DNA from 3 places in the Pseudoalteromonas rhizosphaerae genome. Region 2 is predicted to be linked to each of the others. Evidence: predicted binding sites of a transcription regulator. Region 2 holds the regulator's gene; each other region holds the start of a gene.
The links. The regulator FliA, encoded in region 2, starts transcription of late flagellar genes. The targets are predictions, from matches to a motif close to CTAAAGNTNNNNNNNNNNNNGCCGATA.
Positions count from the first base shown of each region.

Region 1: a site for FliA is predicted at 8,727-8,753, ahead of PVK79_RS06550 (VC2046/SO_2500 family protein). Genes of this name have one in related genera too.
Region 3: a site for FliA is predicted at 3,385-3,411, ahead of PVK79_RS01675 (DUF5610 domain-containing protein). Genes of this name have one in related genera too.

Region 1 covers NZ_CP118496.1:1,547,426-1,557,957, reverse strand. The annotation lists gene lipA (lipoyl synthase) at 1-859, shown strand, start outside; gene PVK79_RS06585 (hypothetical protein) at 972-1,283, opposite strand; gene PVK79_RS06580 (esterase-like activity of phytase family protein) at 1,907-3,571, opposite strand; gene PVK79_RS06575 (YdcF family protein) at 3,759-4,286, opposite strand; gene PVK79_RS06570 (RNA recognition motif domain-containing protein) at 4,420-4,659, shown strand; gene PVK79_RS06565 (M28 family metallopeptidase) at 4,893-6,512, shown strand; gene PVK79_RS06560 (PDC sensor domain-containing protein) at 6,558-7,502, opposite strand; gene PVK79_RS06555 (DUF6172 family protein) at 7,709-8,011, opposite strand; gene PVK79_RS06550 (VC2046/SO_2500 family protein) at 8,171-8,692, opposite strand; tRNA gene PVK79_RS06545 (tRNA-Tyr) at 8,805-8,889, shown strand; tRNA gene PVK79_RS06540 (tRNA-Tyr) at 8,939-9,023, shown strand; gene PVK79_RS06535 (M48 family metallopeptidase) at 9,316-10,047, opposite strand; gene PVK79_RS06530 (ion channel) at 10,133-10,532, shown strand, end outside.
Region 2 covers NZ_CP118496.1:4,107,469-4,118,000, reverse strand. The annotation lists gene fliR (flagellar biosynthetic protein FliR) at 1-740, shown strand, start outside; gene flhB (flagellar biosynthesis protein FlhB) at 750-1,880, shown strand; gene flhA (flagellar biosynthesis protein FlhA) at 1,976-4,084, shown strand; gene flhF (flagellar biosynthesis GTPase FlhF) at 4,108-5,589, shown strand; gene PVK79_RS17745 (MinD/ParA family ATP-binding protein) at 5,582-6,442, shown strand; gene PVK79_RS17740 (RNA polymerase sigma factor FliA) at 6,469-7,179, shown strand; gene cheY (chemotaxis response regulator CheY) at 7,220-7,603, shown strand; gene PVK79_RS17730 (protein phosphatase CheZ) at 7,621-8,385, shown strand; gene PVK79_RS17725 (chemotaxis protein CheA) at 8,400-10,532, shown strand, end outside.
Region 3 covers NZ_CP118496.1:348,893-359,424, forward strand. The annotation lists gene PVK79_RS01650 (serine/threonine protein kinase) at 1-67, shown strand, start outside; gene PVK79_RS01655 (thiol:disulfide interchange protein DsbA/DsbL) at 97-720, shown strand; gene PVK79_RS01660 (thiol:disulfide interchange protein DsbA/DsbL) at 755-1,393, shown strand; gene PVK79_RS01665 (2-thiouracil desulfurase family protein) at 1,459-1,905, shown strand; gene trmA (tRNA (uridine(54)-C5)-methyltransferase TrmA) at 1,911-3,011, opposite strand; gene PVK79_RS01675 (DUF5610 domain-containing protein) at 3,441-4,562, shown strand; gene murI (glutamate racemase) at 4,626-5,441, shown strand; gene PVK79_RS01685 (RNA recognition motif domain-containing protein) at 5,404-5,883, opposite strand; rRNA gene PVK79_RS01690 (16S ribosomal RNA) at 6,506-8,047, shown strand; tRNA gene PVK79_RS01695 (tRNA-Ile) at 8,124-8,200, shown strand; tRNA gene PVK79_RS01700 (tRNA-Ala) at 8,247-8,322, shown strand; rRNA gene PVK79_RS01705 (23S ribosomal RNA) at 8,626-10,532, shown strand, end outside.

The sequences.
Region 1 (10,532 bases), 2.6 Mb from region 2:
CAAGCCAGAGTGGCTAAAAATTCGCTTACCTAAATCAACCGAGCGGATCGACGGCATTAAACAAGCCATGCGTAAGCACGGACTGCATTCAGTGTGTGAAGAAGCCTCTTGCCCTAACTTATCAGAATGCTTTAATCACGGTACAGCAACTTTTATGATTTTAGGCGCAATTTGTACTCGTCGTTGCCCATTTTGTGATGTTGCCCATGGCCGTCCGTTAACACCAGACGCCGCAGAGCCTGAAAAGTTGGCTCTTACTATTCGCGATATGAAATTAAGCTATGTAGTGATCACCTCAGTGGATCGAGATGATTTACGTGATGGCGGCGCACAACATTTTGCTGATTGTATTCGTGAAATTCGTAAGTATAACCCAAAAATCACCATCGAAATTTTAGTGCCTGATTTTCGTGGTCGCATGGACCGAGCGCTTGAAATCTTAATAGAAACGCCACCAGATGTATTCAATCATAACCTTGAAACTGCACCGCGTTTATATAAACTTGCGCGCCCAGGTGCTGACTACAAATGGTCATTAGAATTACTGCGTCGCTTTAAAGAAGCACACCCTGAAGTGAAAACTAAATCAGGTCTAATGGTTGGTCTTGGCGAAGAAATTAGCGAAATCGAAGAAGTACTGCGTGATTTACGCGCGCATAATGTCGATATGCTAACGGTTGGCCAATACCTACAGCCATCAAAGCATCACTTACCTGTAAAACGCTACGTGCCACCAGCAGAGTTTGACGCGCTTAAAGAGTACGCTGATGAAATTGGCTTTACTCATGCCGCATCAGGTCCATTTGTTCGTTCAAGCTACCATGCTGATCAACAAGCTGCGGGTAAAGAAGTGAAGTAATCATTTTTACAAAATTGAAAAAGCCGTTAGTAATGGATTAAATCACTAACGGCTTTTTGTTTTCTTAATCACGTGCAATTTATATCGATACCGACACTCATCTCGCATGTCTTTAATTACTAAAGCTAGGATTATATTGATAAACGGCTTGTGATTTAGTCAGCCCCCCTGTGAGGTTCCAACTACTTAAACTATTCATACCATCGAACGCAATCAAAGCTCGTTGCACTACTTTTTGCGTATAATTAGCCATGAAGTCTTCATATTTAAACGATGGCTGCGCGATGATTAGCTGTTGACCAGCCGAGGGAATACCGCTGTACCATAGTGTTACACTGACTTGTGCATCAATTGAGCCTAAGTCAATTTGTGCTCCTTTATAAACACGCTCGTAAATAGTTAAGTTGCCGACTTGTGCCAGCATCAAATTATCATTAAAACTAAACTCTGATTCAAAGCCAGAGTCATGCGTATTTATATCTTTAAAGTCATTGATTGTACGAGTATTTGGTGCTTTAGTTGAATGACTATAAACTACTTGGTAATCAGAATTGGTTATTCCTCAGTCAGCCTCTAGCTTAGTCTTGGTGCCGTTAGTCGCTGATGATAAATCTTCGAAATTAGCGATATAGCGATCCCGACTGCGAAATTTCAATGTCACTTCTGAATTACCATTTTCGATTGGTTCACGAAACGAATAACCTAAATTTTGCAGCTGACAGCTACCTAGAGTATCGAAAAACTTAACTGTACGGTTCTTATCAAGTGATAATGAGCCATTTACATCGTAAGATTGCCGCCTCTACTATGGCTTTAAATGCACTAAAATAACTGTCTACGTTAGCCGACTCATTACTATAAGTTAGTTTGCTAGGCTCGAGTAAACCCTTATACTATCGAGAAATCACATCAGGATTATCGGCACTAACAGCGCTACAAATTAATAATAATGACAAACCACTGACAAATTCGCTTTTATGTTTCATCACTAACCTTTATAAATTGTAATAAAAAAAGCCGACGTGAATCGGCTTGAATTCATTATGATTATTGAATAGGTGATAAATCCAGACCATCAACTATATACAAGGTATTACCATCAACGACAGTATTATTAGTATCTAAATACTTTTGCCCTAACGGCCCTCCAATAGTGGCTTCAGACCAAGTAGCAAAGTCATCATCATTAATCACCCCCAAACGCGTATTATCGATAAGCCATAAACCTTCCATCTTGTCATGTGGGTAAGAAACTTCGTTAACCATATCAACAACTGGCGATGTGCTTTTTGTCACTGGTAAGATATTCTTTGCAGCTAGTTCAGCCCAACCTGCATCATAATCAACTGCATCATTTATAACTTGCTCTATTGTTTTACCTGCAATGATTAAACCTAAATTGCTATTTTGTTCAATATCCCCCATTGCTGCAACTGCTTCTAAATCGGTCGCACCGCTGATATCAATCTTATAAACATGCTTTTGTGCTGTCTCATCACCTTTGTTATAAAAAGCACCGTCACGTTCAAGTACTAAGAAGCTCGTGTTGCTCAGCGCTTTAATTGCTGAGTTAGAATTCGACCCTTTAACCTGTCGATACAAATATTGCGAAATATTGCCAGTTTCTAAATCAACAGTGACAATACGAGTTAAATCTGTACGGTTTTTACTCGGATTATCCAAGCTTGATTGCATAATGCCGACTAATGTTTTCTGATCAGGTGTGATCGCTAACCCCTCCATACCACGGTTAGCCCATCGATTAGCAAACTCTGCTGGTAAGTTAATCTTCAAACCGTAATCAGTATTAATAGCATCTGTACGTATGTCTGCGGTAAATGCATTAATACGGCCAATTTCTTTACCGTTAGCATCATAATGCACCATGTGTGGACCATACTCATCGCTAACCCAGAAAGTACCATCTTTTAAAGCAGCTAAACCTTCGGCATCCAAACCATAATCATCATAAACTGCAGGGTTAGTAACTTCGTCATACGGCTGCGTCATATCTGCGCGAATAACTTCGCCATCAGTCGTATACGGTACTTCACCTGTTCCACCTAATGCAGCTGAATTTGGTAGGCCACTAATATTGTTACCATCACGATCTTTGAGCAAAATATCTTTAATCTTAGCGATATCACCCGTTGACTGAACTGCAAATAAACCAATACGCGGCGTGTAGTCAGGTGTTGGGAACTTCTTACCATTACCGTGAGGTGCGCCCTCTTGAGAGGTTCGATAATTAGAATTAGGACCACGATCAGTTAAAGCATAAAATTGTGTCGTATTCATCGGGTGACCATCCATATCAGAGCCGTAACCACCATTGCGTACCTCAAAAGTAGATCCTGGGTAATAATAATTTTCTAGTTCGTTGCGCATTACGGTATAAGATAGACGCTCACCGGTAGTCCCAAAATTATCAGGGTTACAAAGAAAGGACGTACTTGTAACCTCTGTTGTGGCTAAAGCACCATTGCGGTCGGCATCCAAACCCGAATCAATTTTTATGCCGCCCATCCAACAGTTGCTATCGCCCATATTCAACTCTGTTTGCATAACTAAGCTGTTTAATCCAACAGCACCGTCTATACCGCCATTACCATTCGTGCCATCTGTCCCATTAGCACCGTCTTTACCATCACTACATGCGCCTAGTAATACTGTTACTAAAACGAACGATAGGTTTAGTTTAAATTTTTTCACAACAACTCCATTTATACTTTTTATAATTAGAGTGGTCATAGTAAGCAGTAAAAATGACAGCAATTAATGCCTAATAATTACTAACTTGAACTTTCAATGAAACTTGCATGACAAATTCATAGTTGATTATGAATAAACATCAAATAAAGAGGCTCTTCAATCGATTACAAGTAACTAACGGACTTATTTAAGCGCTGAGCAGCTTAAGCACATTCGCTTCCTCACGCTGCATTGCCTGACGTTCATGGGCATACAACTGCGCTAATTTAATCTCTGACAATGGCGTTTTAGCACTTACCAGAGTTAGCTCTAAATTAGGCTGCACATGACTAAATACATAATGAACTCGCGCAATATGAAATTCTGAACTGACTAAAATGGCCGCGGTTATATGTTCCGCTATAAGTATTGGCTTAGTGAGTAACACATCCTCAAAGGTAAAGCGGCTTAGTGCCACCGGTAAAAAAGCAGATTCGGGTATGCCAAGTTCAATTAAGTAACTTTTAGTATATTCACCATGGGCGTGGTTAGTGGTATTAAAATGTGCGCCAAACCCGCCGGTGCACAATACCTTAACAGAGGGGTTTGCTTGGTATATTTGATAAGCTCGCTGACAACGGCTTTTTGCTATTACTGATAAACTACCATCGTTGTTATTTGGCCCACCTAAAACAATCAGTGCCGTTTTAATTTCGCTATTCGTCGCTGCTCTCATTACGCGATTCTCAATTGTTTTTTATTCTTTGGCTATCAGCTTAAAACTATTTTTGCGGTTTGCAATTAATCATTAGGTCAAACGGCTTTTCCTTGAGACAATCCACACTGTTATTTTTAAAACATGGTTCTTTATGAAACTATTAGTTAGAAACTTATCACGTACTATCACTGAACATGAGATCCGCGTACTTTTTACTGAACACGGTAAAGTAGCCGATTGTAATTTAGTACTAGATAAAGAAACCGGCCAATCGAAAGGCTTTGCCTTTGTAGAAATGCCAAACGATGCAGAAGCTGCTGTAGCAATAAAAGCATTGAATCAAAGTACTGTTGATAAAAGCAAGATCCGCGTAAAGAAAGCTGACGCTTAAACGTGTTATTTTGTTGCAAAAGGCCAGCACTCTTCGCTGGCTTTTAGCTTTTCCCCACACAACTTCTGCGCCAGTCCCTTTCACCCAACGAAATTTAATTCAATCACTAAATCATAGTACCCAAAATCAACTAATTGTATTTTATAAAAATATCTGCGCTTCATGGCAAAAAACTAGACAGCAAAACCGACACCCCATATAGTCACAGTATGTATCCTTAAAAACCTGCAATTATGTCTCCTCTTTTTAAATCGCTCAGTATAACTTTATTATTGGGCTTAATTGGCTGTTCAGAGCCTGCTCAAGAACAGGCAACGCTTGACAATACAACCAGTGTAAATTTAAGCAATATTAAACAACATATTAAAACCCTTGCCTCAGACGAATTTGAAGGACGCGGTCCATTAACGCGCGGTGAAGTAAAAACTGTGGGTTACTTAAGTGACCAATACCAAGCGCTTGGATTAACTGGCGCATATAATAATAAGTTTTTACAGCCGGTAAAAATGGCGATGGTAACCGCTGATCAAAACATGCAATTAAAAATTGGCGACTTGAGCTTTACCGCTGGAAAAGATTTTACGGCGCGAACGAAACAATTACAGCCACTTATTGATGTTCGTAATTCAGAGGTAGTATTTGTTGGTTATGGCATTAATGCGCCCGAGTATAATTGGAATGATTATAAAAATATTGATGTAACGGGTAAAACGGTTGTTGTGTTAGTAAATGATCCTGGGTTTGCTACGCAAAACGATGCGCTATTTACCGGCAACGCCATGACCTACTACGGTCGCTGGACTTACAAATACGAAGAAGCCGCTCGCCAAGGCGCAGCCGCAGTATTTATTGTGCACGAAACAGCGCCAGCTGCATATCCTTGGGGCGTAGTTGAAAGCTCAAATACAGGCACAAAATATACCTTGATGGATAACAACCTAAACGCATCAGAACTACCGGTAATGGGTTGGCTAACACTCGATGCAACCGAGCAGCTATTTAAATCAGCAAACTTGAGCTATCAACAATTAAAGCAACAAGCACTTAACGACGACTTTAAAGCTACTGCGCTTAATTTAACAGCAAACCTTGCATTTAAAAACGAAGTGTCACACGCTAAATCACACAATGTTGTTGCGCAATTAACGGGCAGTGAAGCGCCTGATGAATATATTGTGGTCAGCGCACATTGGGACCATTTTGGCACTAAGCAAACTGATAGCGGGCCAAAAATTTATAATGGTGCAGTTGATAATGCCTCAGGCAGTGCTGCCACAATTGAAATCGCTCGTATATTAAGTAACATGCATAAACAAAAACCGTTTAAGCGCTCGATTATTTTTGCAAACTTTACCGCCGAAGAAACAGGGTTAATTGGCTCAGAGCAATTTGCCAGTGGCGAACTTATCCCTACCAAGCAGATGGTCGCTCTGTTAAATATTGATGGTATGAATGTGCTAGATGGCACCGATTACATACTGCAATACGGTAAAGGTTTATCACAAATGGAAGACTACCTTAGCAAAGCCGCAAGCAAACAAGGCCGTCATGTAAAAATGGATCCCGTGCCACAAAACGGCCTATTCTTCCGATCAGATCACTTCTCACTAGCTAAACAAGGCGTACCTGGTTTACTGTTTATGAGTTTAGGTGATACAGATCCAGATTATATTGCTCATAAATACCATAAAGAAGCTGATGATTACTCTGCTCAGTGGTCATTAGGTGGTGTAAAACAAGACATCGAGTTAATTGTTGATATCGCATCACAACTGGCAAACAACGGTGATTGGCCAAAATGGCAAGCAGATTCAGATTTTAAAACTCGTCGCGCCCAAGACCGCGCAGAATAAATTAAGTTGAGTTGGGGTAGGCATTCATCGCCTACCCCATTTTTATTAATGCCCTTTCTTATTGCGTTGTGCGCTCAATAATAAGGTTTCGGCTTTTGCCCCTAAATACACATAAATAGCCAACGCAATCAATAGCCCTACAACCGCCAACATCATATAAATTGCCGGTAATAAATACTGCAACTGCCCCAGCGCTGCCTTAAACATCGTTAATAACGCTTCAATAGACACTGCAATTAAAATAGTTGAAATAAACCGTGTGATAGTGCGCCGCGTTGAACTGTGCCTAAAGATATCTTTATGCATTAAAATTTCTTCTTCGAGAATCGTTTTACCTAAATCAAATATTGCTAACGCGAGGGTGATAAAAATGATGATCGTAAACGGTTCGAGCGGATCATTTTCTATAGAGCGGACAAACAGTAAGCTATAAATATCACCAAACACCCTACCAAGTAAAAATAACACTAAGATAAATAAGCAACTGACAATAATGCCATAACCCGCTTTAAAAAATGGCGTCATCGTGGCGCGAGTACGATCCCCCATAATAAATTCGATTAATTGCGTTAGACATACATCAATCACTAAATAGCGATTTTCGCCATATGAAGCATGTAACGATTTTATTGCTGAAATACATAAGTGATTGGTCGCGATCGAAATATAGGGCGGCGTAAAACGAGTATGTTGCTGCTGTTGGATACCTTGAAAATACGGCCGTTCACTCAAATCCTGTGAATCGCCACGATTATTTAAGGTTTTCATATACTGACGTTTAAAGCAGACATTATTACCTAGCTGCACGCCATTTTTATCTAAACAGTATTGTAATTCTAAAAATGGGTATTGAGCGATTAAGTAACGATTATCTTGTTGTTTTTTAACACCGTCTTCTAAGCTTGCTAGCACTGAGTCAAGTAAGTCGTGGATCACGGTTTGGTATTCTTGGTAACGTTCGACGCTACTGATATAACTCATTCTTGCCATGTGTTTGCTCCTAACTGCATAATTAAAAGTAATAGCAATTACAGAACCAACTTTACAAAAACTTATAAATCAATTAGTTGTATTATTTAAATAAAATAAATAATCTATTTCGCACCAACCAGGTGCAAAATAAAGTGCTGGACTTACTTTTTTGCAAGCACAAAAAATGGGCTACTTAGCCCATTTTTTCATTAAATCAATTACTTTTAAATTTCATCATCAGAGTCTTGCACTTGACGTTGTGCAGCTCTAGCAATGATTTCAACATAAAACGACTCTAAGCCTTGTTTTTCAATTTCGCTGATTGAGTTGCTAATTTCAGCAACGTGCACCACTTGGGCATCTTCAGCAGTGTTACCAAATTTACAATCAAATGCCCAGTAATCAGCATCAATTGGCAACGTTTTGTTACGCTCTCTTTTCAAATACTTTTTTACTTCATGCTTTGCAGCATCTACCATGCGAGGGTATTTGATTTTCTCGTGATTCAGCGTGAATGTTTTCTTCATTACGTTCCTAATTACCTTGATTTAATGATGATGGCAATAATACCAAGTAAATTGGAAATGCCATTTGGGGTCATTATAGCAATTGCATTTAGTTTGTGGATGCTTTTTTTACACTAAAATAAATAAAATATTTTTACCGATAATTATTACAGCTTAATATCACGCTTGGGCAAGGTGTAAGGGTTGATGAAGCTCAGCATTATTAAGGCTATCGTAAAATGCAGCCGCATCCATTTGCGGATGATCCAGCTGTGTTTCTTTATCTAAATGACGCTTTCGCACGACAAGTTCGCAATTATCAATCACCATTAGTGGAATATGGTTTTTATCATCTCTGATCACTAATGGTTCCGGCGCAAGGCACGAGCGTAAACGAATATCTGCCATGCTGCCTTGTTGTAATAGCTGTGCATTATGTTGGCCAATGAGCATATCAAATTCATCTGGAGCCAATGCTTGCTCAGGCCCTGCCCCTAATTGTTCACGTAATTGCGCTTCAGTTGGTGTTGAAGCATGTGCATCAAATGGGGTTTTAGGGAGATGAAATTGACTAAAATCTAACACGTCATGAGAAAGCATTGCCAATAATAATGCAAACTCGCCACGACGGTGTTCTGAGACACTTTTGGCAAGACGATTGTTAAGTTGACTCTCTGTGATTAACAAATCATCGATTGGCATAGACTTTAGCCGATTGCAGTTAGTAATAGATATTTATCGGCTTTATTTAATATTTCTTTAGCTTTTTTCTTTACTTAAATGCTCACTTTGCTATTATCAGCGCCGTTGCATTGGAGGGGTTCCCGAGCGGCCAAAGGGATCAGACTGTAAATCTGACGGCTCAGCCTTCGCTGGTTCGAATCCAGCTCCCTCCACCACTTTTCTTACCGCTAAGTTAAGTGGGGCCAAATGCGACAAAATTAGTGTGGAGGGGTTCCCGAGCGGCCAAAGGGATCAGACTGTAAATCTGACGGCTCAGCCTTCGCTGGTTCGAATCCAGCTCCCTCCACCACTTTTCTTATCTATCAGCAAAACTTCATTCTTCGAACTTTATTCTCGCTAACTTTATTCTCGCTAACTTTATTCTCGCTAACTTTATTCTCGGTAACTTTATCCTCGGTAACTTTATCCTCGGTAACTTTATCCTCGCTAACTTTATCCTCGCTAACTTTACCCTCGCTAACTTTACCCTCGGTAACTTTATCCTCGCTAACTTTATCCTCGGTAACTTTATCCTCGGTAACTTTATCCTCGCTAACTTTACCCTCGCTAACTTTACCCTCGGTAACTTTATCCTCGCTAACTCATTCGACTACCCATTGTAAACTCGCACCGTGTTGCCTTAACCATTTTGTTGCTTGCTTATAATCAGGATAAAACTCACTGACGCGCTGCCAAAATGCGGCACTGTGATTTAAATATTTCAAGTGAGCTAGTTCATGCACAATTACATAATCAATAATACTCTGCGGCGCACTGGCTAATAACAAATTAAAGGTCAATTCTCGTCGTCGATTACAACTGCCCCAACGACGCTTATAAGTATGAATGCGAATACTGCTAGGTAAAGCCTCTGCCATTTTTAGGCAATAAGCATGTACACGCATTTCAATATAATTTTCTAATTGCTCATGTAAAAAACTTTCGAGCAAGGTTTGGTACATTGGCTGCTGATGCTTAACCCGTCCAGAAAGATTTAGCTGTAACACATTCCCCAGCTGATTTTTTACTAGCTGCCATGCGCTGCGCGAGCTGACACCATAAGTCAGTATCATAGGTTGTGAAAAAACCAGTACGCGATTATCTTGTAATGGGTATTGGCGAGTATCAAGCATTTGACTTTGCTTATTAATTTGCGCATTGATCCAGTCAGTTTTACTTAGCAGCCAGCTTTCAAGTTCCTTTTTAGCAACCCCAACAGGCGCATAAACTGTGACACTTTGTTGCTGGACTTTGATAGCGACAGTTTTGCGGCGGCGACTACGTTTTAATGTATATTCAAACAAACCTAACTCTTGTAATTGACCGACAGTCATTGAACTAATTAACAGGTCACTATAATACCTTGCAAAATAACTGCTAATCTATAACTAAGTAGAATTAAATAAAGCGATATCAAACATGCCTGATAAGCCTTGTTGTCGTTATACCTCTCCCGATGGCCATCATTGTCAAGAAACAGACATGGGCTCAGGTTTTTGTTTTTGGCATGATGCCAAATTTGATAAGTCAGGCTTAGATCTGACCCAAAAATTAGAGCGCTATGCAAAAAAGGGAGGATTATTACAGGGATTGCAATTAAAACGCGCTAACCTCAATGGGCTTAATTTGATAAAACAAGATGATGAGGATGGTTTTGATTTATCTTACAGTAATTTTTATCGTGCAACGCTCACCAACGCTCACCTGTTTAATAATAAAATAGCCCACAGTTCACTGATGAAAGCCAACTTGCACGAAGCAAGCCTGCATTACTGCAACCTACAAGATACAAATTTATTGGGTATAAAACTAAACAACA
Region 2 (10,532 bases):
ATTTTTTGTTACCACTAGTACGGATCAGCTCGATGATTATGATCATGGCGGGGCTGGGTGCTAAAAATGTGCCTACGCGGATCAAGATGGGTCTAGCGGTAATGATTACTTTTTTAGTTGTACCAGTACTTCCGCCTGCGACATTTAATAACTTATTCTCTTTTGAGATGATATTGGTAGTTATTCAACAAATGTTAATCGGTGTTGCGATAGGTTTTGCTTCTGTACTGATGTTGAATACTTTTGTGTTAGCAGGGCAAATATTAGCAATGCAAACTGGCCTTGGTTTCGCCTCTGTTGTTGATCCTTCTAATGGTATGAGTGTGCCTGCTGTTGGGCAGTTTTATTTGATTCTAGCCACGCTATTATTCTTTGTATTTAATGGCCATTTAATGATGATCCAAATGGTAGTGCATAGCTTTGAGGTGCTACCAATCGACGGTAATTGGTGGGCGGTTGATCATTATTGGGACATAGTGACGTGGGGCGGCTGGATGTTTACTACCGCCTTGGTGTTATCTTTGGCGCCTTTAACAGCTATGCTGGTGATTAATATGTCGTTTGGTGTGATGACCCGTGCAGCACCGCAGTTAAACATTTTTTCAATCGGTTTTCCGTTTACCTTGGTTGCAGGTTTAGTCATTATTTGGGCAACCTTAGGTAACTTTGTTACTCAATTTGAATTTCAATGGCTAAAAATGATTGAGTTAATGTGTACTTTAGTTGGTTGTTCCCCATAGGAGAGAGTGATGGCTGAAGATTCAGGTCAAGAAAAAACCGAAGAACCCACGGGGAAAAAAGTAGACGACGCGAAAAAGAAAGGCCAGGTTGCGCGCTCAAAAGAGCTTGGCACCATGTTTGTACTTATTTTTTCAGCGATTTCATTACTTATGTACGGACCTGAGATTGGCAAGGGACTGTATAATATAATGGGTCGCATGCTCAGTTTGAACCGCAATGAAACCTACGATACTACTAAAATGTTTTCTGTGTGGGGAGCGGTGGCTGATGCGCTAGTATTTCCGATGGCGATGTTCGTGTTTATTATTGTGCTGGCGGGTATCATAGGTAATACCTTGTTAGGTGGTTTTAACTTTAGTTGGGAGGCGGCAGCACCCAAAGCCAGTAAAATGTCACCAGCAAAAGGTATAAAGCGGATGTTAGGTCCACAAGCGGGCGTCGAGTTGGTGAAATCGATTTTAAAGTTTGTGGTCGTGGCGGGCTTTGCCATTTTTTTGATCAACACCTTCTTTGATGAAATTCTTCATCTGAGTATTGAAAGTGCGCCGGGCAATATCATTCATGCCTTAGAGATACTCGCATGGATGTTTTTAGGGCTGACCTGCACCTTAACCATTATTGCTGCGATTGATGCGCCATATCAAAGCCATAAACATCACAAAGAATTAAAAATGACTCTACAAGAAGTCAAAGATGAATATAAAAATTCTGAAGGTGATCCGCAAATTAAAGCGCGTATAAGACAAACGCAAAGACAAATGTCGCAGCGACGCATGATGCAGGATGTGCCAGATGCCGATGTCGTTGTTACCAACCCTACTCATTACTCTGTGGCATTAAAGTACGACACAGAGCGCGCTGGCGCGCCTATATTAGTTGCCAAAGGCGTTGATGAGATGGCGATGCAAATTAGAAAAATAGCCATAGGTAACGAGGTACCCATTGTAGAGTCCCCCATGCTTACTCGAGCACTGTATCATACTGCCGAAGTAGGAGAACAAATCCCTGACCAACTATTTACTGCAGTCGCACAAGTTTTAGCTTATGTATTTCAGCTTAAACGCTTTCAAAAAGGCCGTGGTAAACGCCCTACAAAATTGAATAAAACACTCCCAATTCCAGATGCCTATAAGTATTGATTTGAATAATCAGTATTCTTTTAAGCTCGTAATTAATAACTTGGAATAGTTATTGCAAATTCCGTTTAGTGTCAATTTTTTGAAATTGTAGAATTATGGAATTTAAAGCTGTATTACAACAACTTAATAAAGATAAAAAAGAGTATTTAAAAGGTGTTGGTACACCTTTGCTGGTGCTCGCTGCGCTGGGCATGGTGATTTTACCGTTACCGCCATTTTTACTCGACATTCTTTTCTCGTTTAATATAGCTTTAGCATTAGTGGTGTTGTTAGTGACAGTTTACACCATGAAGCCTGTTGAATTTGGGATGTTTCCCGCAGTACTATTGATTGCAACTATTATGCGTTTGGCACTAAATGTTGCCAGTACCCGGGTGGTGCTGCTTGAAGGCCATAACGGTGGCGATTCCGCAGGTAAAGTAATCGAAGCTTTTGGTTCAGTGGTAATTGGTGGCAACTACGCAGTTGGTTTAGTGGTGTTTTTGATTTTGATCATCATCAACTTTGTGGTAATCACCAAAGGCGCAGGCAGGATCTCTGAGGTATCGGCACGCTTTACCTTAGATGCGATGCCAGGCAAACAAATGGCCATTGATGCCGACTTGAATGCGGGTTTTATTAGTGCAGAGCAAGCACGAGACCGCCGTGAAGAAGTCACCCGTGAAGCGGACTTTTATGGCTCTATGGATGGTGCGAGTAAGTTTGTAAAAGGTGATGCGATTGCTGGTATAGTGATACTGATCATCAATATTGTTGGCGGCTTGTTTGTTGGTATGATCCAGCATGATTTAAGCTTTGGTAACGCAATGGAAGTGTATACCTTACTGACCATTGGTGATGGTCTAGTTGCACAATTACCATCATTACTGTTATCTATTGGCACTGCAATTGTTGTTACTCGTCAAAATGAATCGCTCAATATGGGCGATCAATTTAAGAAACAACTCGGTAACGAAAAATCATTATTTATTGCTTCGGGTATTTTAATCGTGATGGGTTTGGTCCCGGGTATGCCACATTTTGCCTTTTTAAGCCTTGGTGCTTTACTTGGTTATTTAGCGTATTACACCCAGCAAAGTAAGCTCAAAGAAGCGGCTGCTAAGGAAGCAGAAGCTGCCAATGGCGGTGCAACAGGCACTGGTGTTGCTAACAAGCAAGAGCAAAAAGAGCTAGGTTGGGATGATGTACAACAAGTTGATGTAATTGGCCTCGAAGTTGGCTATCGCTTAATTCCATTAGTTGATCAATCACAAGGTGGCGAATTATTAAACCGAATTAAAGGGGTACGTAAAAAGTTATCTCAAGAACTTGGTTTTTTAATTCCACCGGTGCATATTCGCGATAACTTAGAGTTAGACCCAAATGCATACAGAATTACCATGATGGGTGTTTCAAGTGGTGAGGGCGAGCTTAAGCACGGTGATGAGTTGGCTATTAATCCTGGCCAAGTATTTGGTCCAATAAAAGGGATTGCTACTAAAGATCCTGCCTTTGGTCTAGACGCTATTTGGATCAAACCAGATCAAAAAGATGAAGCACAATCACTCGGTTATACCGTGGTTGATGCAGCGACTGTGGTAGCAACGCATATTAGTCAGTTACTAACTAACAGCGCGGCCTTGTTACTCGGCCACGAGGAAGTGCAAAATCTATTAGATATGCTGGCAAAAAGTCATCCTCGTTTAGTTGAAGGGCTAGTGCCAGATATTTTACCACTAACAGCAATTGTTAAAGTATTACAAAATTTATTAAATGAAGGCGTTGCTATTCGCGATATGCGTTCAATTGTACAAACCCTTGTTGAGTATGGCCCTCGAAGCCAAGATCCTGATGTATTAACCGCAGCAGTGCGAATTTCACTGCGCAGATTAATTGTTCAAGACGCGGTTGGAATGTCATCAGAAATCCCTGTCATAACCTTGGCGCCTGAGTTGGAACAGATGTTGCATCAGTCACTACAAAATGCAGGCGACGAAGGTGCCGGAATAGAGCCAGGACTTGCAGAGCGACTTCAACAATCATTAAATGAAGCGCATCAAAACCAAGAAATGGCCGGTGAACCTTCGATATTGCTAACGTCAGGAATGTTACGCACTGTGTTATCTCGTTTTGTTAAGTACACCATTCCAGGATTGCGAGTGATGTCTTATCAAGAGGTACCAGACGAAAGACAGATCAAGATTGTCAGCTCAGTAGGCCAATAATCGGATTTTAAAGGGGTTGAACCATGAAAATAAAACGTTTTTTTGCTAAAGATATGCGCACCGCACTGAAAGAAGTTAAAGATGAACTCGGTGTAGATGCTGTAATCATGTCAAATAAAAAATTAGCCAATGGGGTAGAGATTGTTGCCGCCGTTGATTATGAAAAAGCAGCCCCGAAAGCACCGGCACAACCACATGTTGCTAAGGCGCAACCGCAAACGAATGCTAACTTTGTTAAACCTGCGCCACAACGTGCGCAGCATGAGCCGCAAGCTGCGGTAGCTGATAGCTTACAAGCATTATTAGAGCGCCAATCACCGCGTCCACGCTCACCTGAGCTTGCGTCTATGTTTAGCCAGTCAGGGATTGATACATCTACTCAGTATCAACCACAGCAACAACATCAAGCACAGCAAGCTCGCCATGAACCACAAGCGCATAGTGATTTTGCTCGTCGCGATACTGCGCCGCGTCCACAAACGCAAGCACATAGCTTAGGTTTTGATGATGATCTAGAAAGTGGTTTTGATGATTTAGATACTCCGATGCCAACAAAAAGTGCAGCCAAAACAGATGAAATCACCGCTATGCGTGATGAAATGGCTGCGATGCGTCAATTACTTGAGTATCAGGTATCGGGTTTGATGCAACAAGATTTAGCGCGTCGCGATCCTACTCGCGCATGCATGATCGATCGTTTAGTTGGAATGGGTATCGACAGTGAAGTTGCAGAGCAAATGGCCTGCTTTATTCCGGACGATGTGTCACGTCAGCAAGCCTGGCAAGCACTATTGCAAATGGTTGAAAACCAAATGCATACTACAAATAACGAAATCCTTCGCCAAGGCGGGGTATATGCACTTGTTGGTCCTACTGGGGTAGGTAAAACTACAACCGTGGCAAAACTTGCAGCCCTTGGCGCACAAAAATATGGTGCAGATAAAGTTGCGCTAATTACCACTGATACTTACCGTATTGGCGCTTATGAACAGTTAGCTACTTATGGCCGGATCATCGGTTGTGGTGTAAAACAAGTTAAAGATGCCAATGAATTAGCAGAAGTTTTATATCATTTACGAAATAAGCGTCTAGTATTAATAGATACCGCGGGAATGAGCCAACGTGATTTACGTTTAACTGAGCAGCTAAATACATTAATGCGTAATCAACGTGTCGATATTCGCAATTATTTAGTGCTCAGTGCGACCGCACAAATTAATGTTTTACAAGAAACCGTAAGACATTTTAAGAAGGTACAATTAAGTGGCTGTATTTTCACTAAATTAGACGAATCATTAAGTTTAGGTGAGATTATTAGTATAGCGATTCAAAATCGCCTTCCAATAGGGTATCTTACTAACGGTCAGCGCGTTCCAGAGGACATTCGGGTCGCCAATGCAGAGAAATTAGTAAAAAAAGCAGAACAATTGTATTTAAAAAGAACAAAAGCACAACATTCACGACGCCAAGCAGTAGCGTCAAGCACAGTAGGGATGTATGATTAACACAGTATTAGATCAAGCAAGTGGCCTGCGTAAAATGAGTCAAAACAATAATAACGGCGTTAAAGTTATCGCTGTAACAGGTGGTAAAGGTGGCGTAGGGAAAACTAACGTCTCACTTAACACTGCGATTGCGTTGGGTCAGCTCGGAAACCGAGTGTTAGTTCTGGATGCCGATTTGGGTTTAGCAAATTGTGATGTGATGTTAGGGCTTCGGGTTGAACGTAATCTATCTCATGTACTATCAGGTGAATGTGAGCTCGATGAAATTTTAGTTGAAGGGCCTGCAGGAATTAAAATAGTACCAGCGACGTCAGGCTCACAAAGTATGGTGGAACTTTCTCCATCAGAACATGCTGGATTAATTCGTGCTTTTAGTGAGTTGAATACCGAATTTGATATATTAATTGTTGATACTGCTGCTGGTATCTCTGACATGGTATTAAGTTTTTCGCGCGCAGCGCAAGATGTCATGGTAGTAGTATGTGATGAACCGACCTCAATAACCGACGCTTATGCATTAATCAAAGTGTTGAGTCGTGAGCATGGTGTGTATAAGTTTAAAATAGTTGCTAATATGGTGCGCAGTATGCGTGAAGGCCACGAACTATTTGCTAAGCTCTCAAAAGTAACGGATCGCTTTTTGGATGTCTCAATGGAATTGGTTGCAACAGTCCCTTATGATGAAAACATGCGTAAAGCAACTCGTCGTCAAAAAGTAATTGTTGATTTATTTCCAAATTCTCCAGCGGCAATTGCATTTAAAACATTAGCGACAAAAGCAGTTAAATGGCCTATACCTAATCAACCATCTGGCCATTTAGAATTTTTCATAGAAAAATTAGTAAACGGCTAACTATGACGGCATCGGTGAATAAAGCGATGGGATATCAATCGACACAAAATTTAAATGTGATTGTTGAGCGACATGCTTCTTTAGTTAAAAAAGTGGCTTGTCATTTGATCGCTCGTTTACCCGCGAGTGTGCAACTCGATGATTTGATTCAATCGGGGATGATAGGGTTAATTGAAGCATCAAAAAACTTTGATGCGACTAAAGGTGCAAGCTTTGAAACCTTTGCGGGCATTCGTATTCGTGGTGCGATGCTGGATGAAATGCGCCGAGGTGATTGGGCTCCTCGCTCAGTGCACCGTAATAGCCGCAGAGTTGCTGAAGCGATTAGTGAGCTAGAAAGCAGCCTGAATCGAGAACCTAAAGACAGTGAAGTTGCTGAAAAACTTGATATTACGCTAGATGAGTACCATCATATTCTTAGTGATGTAAATTCAAGTAAGGTTTTAGGTATAGAAGACTTGGGAATTGATGAAGATGTTATCACACCAGTGGGACATGATTTAGCACTAGACAAGCCCTTTAATAACGTTAAAAATGAACGTTTTAATCAATCATTATTAACAGCTATACAATCTTTACCTGAACGAGATGGGTTAGTATTGTCGCTTTATTATAATGATGAAATGAATTTAAAAGAGATTGGACATATACTCGATGTAAGCGAATCGCGTGTGAGTCAGATACATGGTCAGGCGATGATTAAGCTCAAAGCAAAAATCAATGACTGGATTAACTAGTAGTAAGTAAATATAGGTTCAGACCTCACCGGAGGATGTTTTGGATAAAAACATGAAAATTCTTGTTGTTGATGATTTTTCGACGATGAGACGTATTATCAAAAATCTGTTAAGAGATTTGGGTTTTACAAATGTACAAGAAGCTGATGATGGCTCAACAGCTTTACCGATGTTGCAGAATCAAGAATTTGATTTTGTAGTAACAGATTGGAACATGCCTGGCATGCAAGGAATTGACCTCTTGCGCGCTATCAGGGCCGATGACAGCCTGAAACACATCCCTGTTTTAATGGTAACAGCAGAAGCTAAAAAAGAACAAATTGTTGCTGCTGCACAAGCTGGTGTTAACGGCTATATCGTTAAACCATTTACAGCCGCAACACTGAAAACCAAATTGGAAAAAGTGTTTGAGCGTTTAGGTTAAATAAATAGGAGAGGCTTATGTCAGCACCAGCTGCGCCTCAGATCAGTTTAGAACAAGCCCGGCAGCTTGTGGTTTACCTTGAAAATGGTGAACAAGATAAAGCTGATCAGTTAATTATTGATGCGGCGTCAAAAGAGCAATCAGAATTATTTGCCGAAGTAGGCAAACTTACGCGTCAGCTTCATGATGCGTTGAAAAATTTTGAGCTTGATACACGTTTAGCTGATTTGACCAAAGACGCACTCCCCGATGCTAAGCAGCGTCTAAACTATGTTATGGAAATGACAGAGAACGCTGCTAATAAAACCATGGATGCTGTAGAAGCAAGTTTACCAATTGCCCAACAGCTTGCAGATGATATTTCAGACATTAAACCCACTTGGGATCGTTTAATGAATCGTGAAATTGAGCTAGGTGAGTTTAAAACATTATGCCACAGCTTAGATAAGTTCATGAATAGCTCGCAAACTAAAACGGATGAGTTGCAAGGACTCATGACCAATGTCTTGATGGCACAAGATTTTCAAGATTTAACAGGTCAAGTGATCCGTCGAGTGATAGAGCTTGTTAGAGAAGTAGAAGACAGCTTGATCCACTTGTTGACAGCATTTGGTAGCCAAGATGATAGCGAAACAAAAACAATAGCACCAGTCATTGAAAAACCGCCTGCTGAAAATACACTTGCAGGCCCTGAAGGGCCAATTATTGATAAAGAATCTCGTGATGATGTTGTCTCAGGACAAGATGATGTTGATGATTTATTATCAAGCTTGGGCTTCTAAGAGGAGAGAACTGCATGAGCTTTGAAGTCGATGAAGATATTTTACAAGATTTTCTAGTAGAGGCTGGAGAAATTCTTGAGCTTTTGTCAGAACAGCTGGTGGAGCTTGAAAATAACCCAGATGATACCGAATTACTCAATGCAATTTTCCGTGGTTTTCATACGGTAAAAGGCGGCGCAGGTTTTTTAAGCATGACTGAGCTAGTTGACGCTTGTCACGGTGCAGAAAACGTTTTCGATTTATTGCGTCAAGGTGTTCGTAAGGTTAATTCTGAGCTGATGGACGTGATCTTGCAAGCGCTCGATACTATCAACGAAATGTTTGCGACCATCCAAAGCCGAGAAAAACCAGAACCTGCAAATCCAGAGTTGCTGGCTGTTTTACATAAATTGGGATTGCCGCCAACTGCTGAAGAACTAACTGGCGCTGCTGAGCCTGCAGACGATACTCCTGTTGTTGATGCTGATGCTATTTTAGATGATTCTGATGATCCATTTGCATTTGACTTGTTATTTGATGGTCAAGTTGATAGCGATAAAAAAGATGTTCAAATCGATGATATATCAGAAGATGAATTTGAAAGTTTGCTAGATGAGCTGCATGGAAAAGGACAAAGTCCTGTAACTCCAGCAGTAACAGTTAGCAATGAGTCATCAAATAGTGATATTACTGATGACGAATTCGATAATTTATTAGATGAATTACATGGTGTTGGTAGCTTTGGTTTGGTCAGTAATAAAGATACTGCAAGCACCGAAAATACTGCGCCTAAACCGCCCCAAGCGTCATCAGAGCCAACTAAAAGTAATAGTCCAGACGAGATCAGCGATGATGAGTTTGAAGCATTATTAGATGAATTGCACGGCAAAGGGAGTGCACCACAAGCAGTTGCAGATACTGAGCCAACACCCGCTCAAAAACCAGTCCCTCCCCCAGCACCTGTTGCCGCAGCTAAACCTGCGCCTAAACCAGCAGTGTCTGAGCCTGCGAAAGCGGCTGAAAAGCCAGCTCCAGCGACAGCTGTTGCGAAAAAATCAGTTCCACCACAAGCTGATACCACTGTGCGCGTTGATACAAAACGCCTTGATCAAATAATGAATATGGTCGGTGAACTGGTATTGGTTCGCAATCGTTTAGTCAGTTTAGCAACCAATACTGAAAGTGAAGCGATGGGTAAAGCCATTTCAAACCTTGATGTAGTAACTGCGGACTTGCAAGGTGCGGTGATGAAAACGCGGATGCAACCGATCAAGAAAGTGTTCGGTCGTTTCCCTCGCGTAGTACGTGATTTAGCCCGCAGTTTGAAAAAAGACATCAATTTATTGCTCGTGGGTGAAGAAACTGATTTAGATAAAAACTTAGTTGAGGCACTGGCAGATCCTTTAGTCCACTTGGTGCGTAACTCTGTAGACCACGGTATTGAAATGCCTGATGTGCGTGAAGCGGCAGGTAAAGCAAGGACTGGGACTGTAACTTTATCAGCATCGCAAGAAGGTGATCATATTTTGCTTACCATTCGAGATGATGGTGCTGGTATGGATCCCGAAAAGCTGAAAAAAATAGCTATCAATAAAGGGGTGCTTGATCACGAGCAAGCTGCTCGATTATCTGATACAGAAGCCTATAACCTTATTTTTGCACCAGGCTTTTCCACCAAAGAACAGATCTCTGATATTTCGGGTCGTGGTGTGGGTATGGATGTGGTGAAAACCAAAATTACCCAACTAAATGGTTCTGTGAGTATTCAATCTGAGCTAGGTGTAGGTACAATCCTAGAAATTAAAGTTCCGTTAACGTTGGCTATTTTGCCGACATTGATGGTGGTTGTCGGTGAGCAAACATTTGCATTACCACTGGCTGGTGTTAATGAAATATTCCACCTAGATCTAACTAAAACGAATGTAGTTGATGGCCAATTAACCATTATTGTTCGTAAGAAAGCACGACCGTTGTTTTATTTAGAACATTGGTTAGTCAAAGGTGCTGACAGATCATTACGCAAAGCTCAAGGCCATGTTGTAATTGTACAAATAGGTACGCAACAAGTTGGTTTTGTAGTGGATTCATTGATTGGTCAAGAAGAAGTTGTTATTAAACCGCTTGATGCTTTACTACAAGGAACACCTGGTATGGCAGGTGCAACGATC
Region 3 (10,532 bases), 1.6 Mb from region 2:
AATTTTAGCGCTGAAAGAGCAGTATTCTGCACTTCAAGAGCCGCCGCTGAAGTTGCTGCCTAACTAATTATTAAAAATATTTGAAACGAGAGTCCAATGCTTAAAAAACTAAAATTGAGTTTACTACTGTTATGTTTACCTTTTGCTGCGATGGCTGCAGATTTTAAAGCTGGTGAGCACTATGACGTACTAAAAATTGAAAAAAGTAAAACCTCACAAGTAACAGAGTTCTTTTCATTTTATTGCCCGCACTGTTTTAAGTTTGAAGCTGTAGCTAAAGCAATGGAAAAAAGCTTGCCTGCAGGTACTGAGTTTGTAAAAAACCATGTCAACTTTTTAGGTGGTTTAGCGCCAGAAGTGCAAAGTAATTTGAGTTATGCGTATATCATTGCTAAACAGCATAACAAAGGTGAGCAAGTTGCAGATCAAATGTTTGACAGCATTCATATAAAACGTGCTCCACTCAATAACATTAAAGACGTCAAAGCATTACTTGCAGTAAATGGTATTGATAGCGATACCTTTGATAAAGATATTGCCAGCATGCCTGTGATTGCGGCGGAAAAAGCCATGCAAGACAAGCAAAATAAGTTTTCACAAATGGGAGCCTTAACCGGTGTACCAACGTTTATCGTTAATGATAAATATAAAATCAATATCAATACCATCAAGAGCCAAGAGCAGCTTGATGAGTTAGTTGCCTTTTTATTACAACAATAAGCTATTAAAACAATAATTTTTGGAGTTTTTACCGATGATCAAATTAGTTAAAGCAGGATTGCTGGCACTTTTATTACCATTAGCCGCGAATGCAGCACCAACAACTTATGAAGAAGGTGTGCATTATGATGTAGTATCTGAGCGCGCTAGTAAAAAGCCAGAGGTAAAAGAGTTTTTCTCATTTTATTGTCCAGCGTGTAATAACTACGAAGCTCTATTAGTTGAGGTTAAACCTAAACTTGATACAAGTATTGAGTTTAAAAAGAGCCACGTCGATTTTGTTGGTGTGCGTGATCCTGAAAATCAACAAATGATTTCACAGGCACTTGCAACAGCTGAAGTACTACCACAAAAAGATGCCATTATTGCTGCTATGTTTAATCATGTTCACGTTAAACGTGCTAAGTTTAATGAATTAGCTGATGTTAAAGATGTATTTGTCGCGCAAGGTGTTGACGGTGATAAGTTTGATAAACTGTATAAAAGTTTTTCAGTACGCACTATGAGTTCAAAAATGAAGCGTGACCAAGATTACTATAAAGATAAGGGGGCACTGCGTGGCGTACCAACATTTATCGTAAATGGTAAATATAAGCTTAACCTAGGTCGTGAATCAGGTATTACTGAGCCTGAAGATATTAGCAAATTGATTAATTACTTAGCTGCTAAATAGAGCGGTTTAGTGTTTATTGTAAAAAAGCTCCGTACGCGGAGCTTTTTTGTTGCAGGTGGTAAGAAATGCATAAAATACTGGTTTCAAGTTGCTTACTTGGTGCTCCCGTGCGCTACGATGGTAGCGGACAACAGTTACTCCATCCGCAGCTAATCGCATGGCAGCAGGAACGTATAGTCGCTTTTTGTCCTGAGATTGCTGGTGGTTTATCCACTCCTAGAGATCCTGCTGAAATCGTCAACGGTAAAGTGATTACCAATACTGGTGATGATGTGACACCGGAATTTCAGCTAGGTGCAAAACAAGCATTACGCCTTTGCCAACAGTACAATATTCGTTTTGCGCTATTAAAGGAATCAAGTCCTTCTTGTGGTCGTAATACAATTTACGATGGCTCGCACAGTGGTATTAAGGTGGTTGGAATGGGATTAACGGCTTCGCTATTAGAAAAGAATGGTATTAAAGTCTTTAGTGAGCAGCAAATGCCAGCGCTAGTAAAAGCACTGGCATAGATACTTTACAATTTACGTTGTAAAAATACCCCTGATTCAATGTGGTGGGTATATGGAAATTGGTCAAAAATCGCAAACCGTTTAACTTCATGAGTGCGAGTTAGGTGCTCTAAATCACGCTCTAGCGTATCAGGGTTACATGAGATATAAATAATACTCTCGTAGTTAGCCACCAAATCACATGTTAGTGTATCCATGCCTGCGCGCGGCGGATCAACTAAAATGGTCTGACAATCATAGCTGCTTAAGTCAATCCCTTCTAAACGTGAGAAGGTTCGTTCGCCTTTCATAGCTTGAGTAAACTCTTCGCTCGACATACGAATGATATCTAAGTTAGTTACGTTATTTTTAGCAATATTATACTGCGCTGAGTGTACTGACGATTTAGAAATTTCGGTTGCTAATACACGATTAAACGAACCAGCTAAGGCAATTGAAAAGTTACCGTTACCACAATAGAGCTCTAGTAAATCATTTTTTAGTGGTTTACATAAGTCTTGTGCCCACTCCAGCATCTTAATGTTTACTTTAGCATTTGGCTGCGTAAAGCTGTTTTCAACTTGTTGGTAAATAAGTTGCTGGCCATTAACTGTTAAACGCTCAGTAACAAAATCATCACCGAGTACTTCTTTTTGTTTGCGAGCACGCCCAATAAAATCAATTTTAAAGCGCTCACTCAATGATTCTTTTAGTGACTTGATAGCTGCTAGCCATTCTTCGTCGAGTGGTTTGTGATAAAGCAGACTCACTAAAATCTCACCGCTTAAACTAGAAAGATAATCTATTTGGAATAATTTACGACGCAAGACTTCACAGCCTTTAAGATTATCGATCATTGCCTGCATTACTTCCCCAATTAGCGGCGCTGCAGGGTCAAACACATCGACTCTGATTTTGTCTTTGGTGGCTTGATCAAACATAATGTGGAATAACTCATCGCCATCGTGCCATACTCTAAATTCAGCGCGTTGACGGTAATGAATTGGCTCAGAGGCAAAGACTTCTAATTGTTCAACACCAAAGCGTTGGAATTGCGCAATGATACGTTGCTCTTTTTCATTTAACTGTGCGTCGTATCCTGTTGTATCGATCTTTATAACCGCCATTACCTACTACCTTATTTCATTATGCTGTTTATCGGCGCTATTGTAGGGGGCAGGGATTATTTGTCTAGGGTCTGTTTATCTTTCTAGGTTAATTTTGCAGCTGTGCGTTTGGTTTTTAGGCAAGGCAGAGCCTATGTAGTGTGGTTATTCCCCATAAATAGGCGATAACGTAGCATAAATGCCAAACGCGCGCTGCCCGAAGGGTTCTGCCTAGGGGCGATTAACTCTTTGTTGCTCAATTTTTACTTAGCCCACTAGGTTACAAATCTCGCGCCGCGATTAAATCGCCCCGAGGTTGAACAAATTTTAATCCTTAAAGGTCAACAGGCCCTAATTTTGAGTAATAGCAAATGCTGTTTTTTTGTACATTTTACTTTAGTTATTTATTTTTGGGCCGATACTTAAGTAAGCAAAAATAGGAGTCGGATCATGAAAATTGGCAACTTTGGCTTTGTTCCAAACAACAACGTCAATAAATACAGTAACAAAGCTGCATTACAGCAACCTACAATACAGTCGCCTCAAGATAGTTACCAGCAACGTGGTAAAGAATTAGCAGCAAAAGTGTTAGGTGACAAAATGGCTGAGGCTTTAGGCTTACCTGTCGCGGAAGAGAAAAAAGACAAGCCACTATTTGATTTTGAAGAAATCGTCAAAAACGTTTTGGATTTTGTAACTGGTGCCGTTAAGAAAGCGCAAGTCAATGGAGCCGATAATGAAAAACTCAAAGGTATGCTTAGTGATGCACGCAAAGGTGTGCAAACAGGTATTGATGATGCTTATGGTGAATTAAAAGATACCGGTATTCTAAACGACGAAATTGAGCAGGGCATAGAAAAATCCAAAGAAGGTATTTTTAATGGCCTGGATGAGTTTGAAGAGGATTTATTTAACCCTAAACCGGATTCTGTCAGTGTTACTCAATCACAGTATTTAAGTTTAAGTAATAATGCTCAGTATAACTTCACCACTGCAGAAGGTGACGAGGTGAGTATTAGTTTTGCTGATGCATTTAAACAGCAATCAGCCAGTAGTTATCAGCGTAATGGTCAAAATGAAGGCTATGCCAGTGCATCATCACAATCGCGGGAGTTATCATTTAGCATGTCAGTAAATGGTGACTTAAACGAAGATGAACAAAAGGCTATTAATGCAATGATGGAAGACTTGCAAAATGTTAGTAAAACATTTTTTGGTGGTGATTTGGAACAAGCCTTTGAACAAGCACAAGAGCTCAACTTAGGCAACGAACAGCTCGTCGCGTTTTCAATGGACTTAAAGCAAACTAAAACGTTTGCAGCAATAAAAGGCTATCAAGAGAATAAACCAACACCAGAGAAAGCTGTGGCTGAAAAAATAGCTCCATTTAATGACGATCTAAAAAATGCCTTTAATAAAGCGGGTGATCTTGGTTTGCAAAATGAACTGTCAGGCATTTTACAATGGTTAAATCAAGACCAAGAGGAAATAGGCAAATTAGTCGACTATACAAAATCAATGTTTGAGCAAATGAATAAATTGCGCTCAGCAGCACTAGAGAGTGAAGCATAAGCTTTATTTTCAGTATACCGCGTGGCAAACTGCTCAGCTTAGTTATTATAAGGAGCGAGTTGTTTGTCACCTCATATCATGGTTTTTGATTCGGGCATTGGTGGTACCACAGTGCTGAAGCATATTCAGCAATACATACCTGATGGCCGTTATAGTTATTTTATGGATAACGCCTACCTACCTTATGGAAAGCTGAGTCAACAAACCATAATTCAGCGCCTCACCGGATTATTAATTTTTATAGAAACACAACAATTACACGTTGATGTGTTAGTTATTGCTTGTAATACCGCATCTACTTCAGCACTGAGCGCGCTTCGCGAATTAACCACGATACCGATCGTCGGTGTAGTACCTGCAATTAAACCCGCCGCTTTATTATCTAAGTCACAGCATATTGCCTTATTGGCCACACCAGCAACAGTACAAAGTAGTTATACACAACAGTTGATAAGCCAGCATGGTCAAGCTGTCACAGTACATTTATATGCAAGTGTTGAACTTGTAACGTTGGCGGAACAAACATATCAAAGTAAAAAGATTATCCAAGACAAACTAGTTGCAGAGCTCGATAGTCTCGCTATTGATAATAGAGTGGATGTAGTCGTGTTAGGTTGTACGCATTTCCCAATTTTAGCAAAAGGTTTGAATGAGTATTTTAACAGCACTGTATTATTACTTGATTCCGGCGTAGCAATAGCCAAACGGGTGTGTGCAATACTCAAAGAGCATAATATAGATTGCAGTGATGAGCTTGATGCTAATTGTACAGGCAAGAAAAAGCCGCTACGTTATTACGCAACGGCTTCTATTTATGTTGATAAGCAACCGGTGGAGCTAGTTACGCTGATTGATCCGACTCAGAACGAAAAGAGTTAGATTCATCATCTTGTTTTTGTTTTGCTTCACGAACTTTCAATGTACGTTGTTGGAACTCGCTATCGTTTAATTTTGCAATAGCATTATCAGCATCTAGCTCTGCCATTTCAACAAAGCCAAAGCCACGACGTTTGCCAGTATTTTTATCCTTTAATAGGCGTACATTAAACACTTTACCTTGTTCTTCAAATAAAGCGCGAACTACACCTTCATTTGCACGATAAGGAAGATTGCCCACATAAAGTGTTTTTGTTTTTACTTCGGCTTCTTCTACATCGCCAGATGACATTGCAGCTATAACTACACCACCAATTAATAAACCAGCACCAAATAACAGTGCAGGACTTAATTGTAGGCTCGAAAGCGCAAAATTAACTATAACGAAACCAATAACAGCAAGGATAACTGAAGAGATAAGAGATTTTTGATCGGGTAATTTCATTTTGATCTACCAATAAACAGGAAATAAACATTAATTTAACATTGTGAACTTGCTATCTTAACGCGATAAATGAACATAGCAATGATATTTATGTGAAATAATTTAATTTACATCAAAAAAGACTCGAAAAAGCATCGATTGAGTGTTCTTTTAAAGCGTTTTGCATGCTTTTTGAGCGAACAGTCAAAAGATTGAAAAAAAGTGTTGATCTGTTTTTGGAACTCCCTATAATGCGACCCCACTGAGACGGGAAACGCCAACGCATAGCGAGGCACGAACAACTCAGAGAGTTAAATAAAACTTCGGTTTTAAATATTCGCAAGAAAGTTTAAAGCTAAGTGTTGACTCGAAAAATAAAGGATGTATTATACGCATCCCTAGCGACAATGTCGCAACGTTCTTTAACAATATAAAGCAATCATCTGTGTGGGCACTCGTACAGATTGAGTTCTAACAGCCAAGCTTAGTTCGCTAAGCAAGGCAAAAAATTTAGAGTCTCAATTAAAACTGAGTGACCAACAGAAGTAACTTATTTATAAGTTGCTTCGGCACAGTCAATTCAATATCGAAAGATATTAAATAAATTCAGAATTCATTGAGCTGTCGAAAGACAAAAAACTTTTAATTGAAGAGTTTGATCATGGCTCAGATTGAACGCTGGCGGCAGGCCTAACACATGCAAGTCGAGCGGTAACAGAGAGTAGCTTGCTACTTTGCTGACGAGCGGCGGACGGGTGAGTAATGCTTGGGAATATGCCTTTTGGTGGGGGACAACAGTTGGAAACGACTGCTAATACCGCATAATGTCTACGGACCAAAGTGGGGGACCTTCGGGCCTCACGCCAAAAGATTAGCCCAAGTGGGATTAGCTAGTTGGTAAGGTAATGGCTTACCAAGGCAACGATCCCTAGCTGGTTTGAGAGGATGATCAGCCACACTGGGACTGAGACACGGCCCAGACTCCTACGGGAGGCAGCAGTGGGGAATATTGCACAATGGGCGCAAGCCTGATGCAGCCATGCCGCGTGTGTGAAGAAGGCCTTCGGGTTGTAAAGCACTTTCAGTAAGGAGGAAAGGGTAGTTTTTAATAGAGGCTATCTGTGACGTTACTTACAGAAGAAGCACCGGCTAACTCCGTGCCAGCAGCCGCGGTAATACGGAGGGTGCGAGCGTTAATCGGAATTACTGGGCGTAAAGCGTACGCAGGCGGTTTGTTAAGCGAGATGTGAAAGCCCCGGGCTCAACCTGGGAACTGCATTTCGAACTGGCAAACTAGAGTGTGATAGAGGGTGGTAGAATTTCAGGTGTAGCGGTGAAATGCGTAGAGATCTGAAGGAATACCGATGGCGAAGGCAGCCACCTGGGTCAACACTGACGCTCATGTACGAAAGCGTGGGGAGCAAACAGGATTAGATACCCTGGTAGTCCACGCCGTAAACGATGTCTACTAGAAGCTCGGAGCCTCGGTTCTGTTTTTCAAAGCTAACGCATTAAGTAGACCGCCTGGGGAGTACGGCCGCAAGGTTAAAACTCAAATGAATTGACGGGGGCCCGCACAAGCGGTGGAGCATGTGGTTTAATTCGATGCAACGCGAAGAACCTTACCTACACTTGACATACAGAGAACTTACTAGAGATAGTTTGGTGCCTTCGGGAACTCTGATACAGGTGCTGCATGGCTGTCGTCAGCTCGTGTTGTGAGATGTTGGGTTAAGTCCCGCAACGAGCGCAACCCCTATCCTTAGTTGCTAGCAGGTAATGCTGAGAACTCTAAGGAGACTGCCGGTGATAAACCGGAGGAAGGTGGGGACGACGTCAAGTCATCATGGCCCTTACGTGTAGGGCTACACACGTGCTACAATGGCGCATACAGAGTGCTGCGAACTCGCGAGAGTAAGCGAATCACTTAAAGTGCGTCGTAGTCCGGATTGGAGTCTGCAACTCGACTCCATGAAGTCGGAATCGCTAGTAATCGCGTATCAGAATGACGCGGTGAATACGTTCCCGGGCCTTGTACACACCGCCCGTCACACCATGGGAGTGGGTTGCTCCAGAAGTAGATAGTCTAACCCTCGGGAGGACGTTTACCACGGAGTGATTCATGACTGGGGTGAAGTCGTAACAAGGTAGCCCTAGGGGAACCTGGGGCTGGATCACCTCCTTATACGATTTAGAACTTATTTGTTCGTAGTGTCCACACAGATGATTGTTATTGTAAAGAGAACAAACACTTATTGTTTGGGTCTGTAGCTCAGTTGGTTAGAGCGCACCCCTGATAAGGGTGAGGTCGGTAGTTCAAATCTACTCAGACCCACCACTTCTTCAACGAAGTCGGTAATCAAACAATAAGTACCAGCATATGTGGGGCTATAGCTCAGCTGGGAGAGCGCCTGCCTTGCACGCAGGAGGTCAGCAGTTCGATCCTGCTTAGCTCCACCACTTACTTCTTAAAAATAAATATTCTTTTATCGGGCAGCATAATCGCCTGAGAATAGAGTGTGTTTAATTTTGAGAGGTTTTTGTATCTCTTGCTCTTTAAAAATTTGGAAAAGCTGATAATAAAATTCGTATAAATACAGTGTATTTGTACAGAGTTTTCAAAAGTAAAAAAGAATGATAGCAGTATCATTCAGTGCCATTTAATGAACGTTTACGTTTGTTGATTGGTATCTACTTTAGTATTCAATATTAACTTCTGGCGAAGTTAAACTGTCACTAAACAAAGACCCGTTTGGGTTGTATGGTTAAGTGACTAAGCGTACACGGTGGATGCCTTGGCAGTTGGAGGCGATGAAGGACGTATTAACTTGCGATAAGCCTAGTCAAGCTAGTAAAAAGCACTTGAGACTAGGATTTCCGAATGGGGAAACCCACCTGCTTGCAGGTATCGTTAACTGAATACATAGGTTAACGAGGCGAACGCGGAGAACTGAAACATCTAAGTACCCGTAGGAAAAGAAATCAACCGAGATTCCGAAAGTAGCGGCGAGCGAAATCGGAACAGCCCTTAAGCTTAATTGGTGTTAATGGAAGGCTCTGGAAAGTGCCACGATACAGGGTGATAGTCCCGTACATGAAAATCCCTTTTAAGTGAAATCGAGTAGGTCGGAGCACGTGAAACTTTGACTGAATATAGGTGGACCATCATCTAAGGCTAAATACTCCCAACTGACCGATAGTGAACCAGTACCGTGAGGGAAAGGCGAAAAGAACCCCTGTGAGGGGAGTGAAATAGAACCTGAAACCGTGTACGTACAAGCAGTAGGAGCCCACTTGTTGGGTGACTGCGTACCTTTTGTATAATGGGTCAGCGACTTATATTTTGTAGCGAGGTTAACCGAATAGGGTAGCCGTAGGGAAACCGAGTCTTAACTGGGCGACTAGTTGCAAGGTATAGACCCGAAACCCGGTGATCTAGCCATGGGCAGGTTGAAGGTTGAGTAACATCAACTGGAGGACCGAACCCACTAACGTTGAAAAGTTAGGGGATGACCTGTGGCTAGGAGTGAAAGGCTAATCAAACCGGGAGATAGCTGGTTCTCCCCGAAATCTATTTAGGTAGAGCCTCGGACGAATACTTACGGGGGTAGAGCACTGTTAAGGCTAGGGGGTCATCCCGACTTACCAACCCTTTGCAAACTCCGAATACCGTAAAGTAATATCCGGGAGACACACGGCGGGTGCTAACGTCCGTCGTGAAGAGGGAAACAACCCAGACCGCCAGCTAAGGTCCCAAAGTCATAGTTAAGTGGGAAACGATGTGGAAAGGCCCAGACAGCCAGGAGGTTGGCTTAGAAGCAGCCATCCTTTAAAGAAAGCGTAATAGCTCACTGGTCGAGTCGGTCTGCGCGGAAGATGTAACGGGGCTAAACTATGCACCGAAGCTGCGGATTCAGAATTTATTCTGAGTGGTAGGGGAGCGTTCTGTAAGCGGTTGAAGGTGTACCGGGAGGTATGCTGGACGTATCAGAAGTGCGAATGCTGACATGAGTAACGATAATGCGGGTGAAAAACCCGCACGCCGGAAGACCAAGGGTTCCTATCCCATGTTAATCAGGGTAGGGTAAGTCGACCCCTAAGGCGAGGCCGAAAGGCGTAGTCGATGGGAAACGGATTAATATTTCCGTACTTGGTATAATTGCGATGGGGGGACGGAGCAGGCTAAGCAAGCATGGCGTTGGTAGTCCATGTGAAAGTGAGTAGGCTAGCGACTTAGGTAAATCCGGGTTGCTGTTAGGCTGAGACACGAGACGAGTCACTAAGGTGATGAAGTTGCTGATGCCATACTTCCAGGAAAAGCCTCTAAGCTTCAGATTATACCGAATCGTACCCCAAACCGACACAGGTGGTCAGGTAGAGAATACTAAGGCGCTTGAGAGAACTCGGGTGAAGGAACTAGGCAAAATCGTACCGTAACTTCGGGAGAAGGTACGCTCCGATTGGTGATGAGACTTGCTCTCTAAGCTGATTGGAGCCGCAGTGACCAGGTGGCTGGGACTGTTTATTAAAAACACAGCACTGTGCAAAATCGCAAGATGACGTATACGGTGTGACACCTGCCCGGTGCCGGAAGGTTAATTGATGGGGTTATCTTCGGAGAAGCTCTTGATCGAAGCCCCGGTAAACGGCGGCCGTAACTATAACGGTCC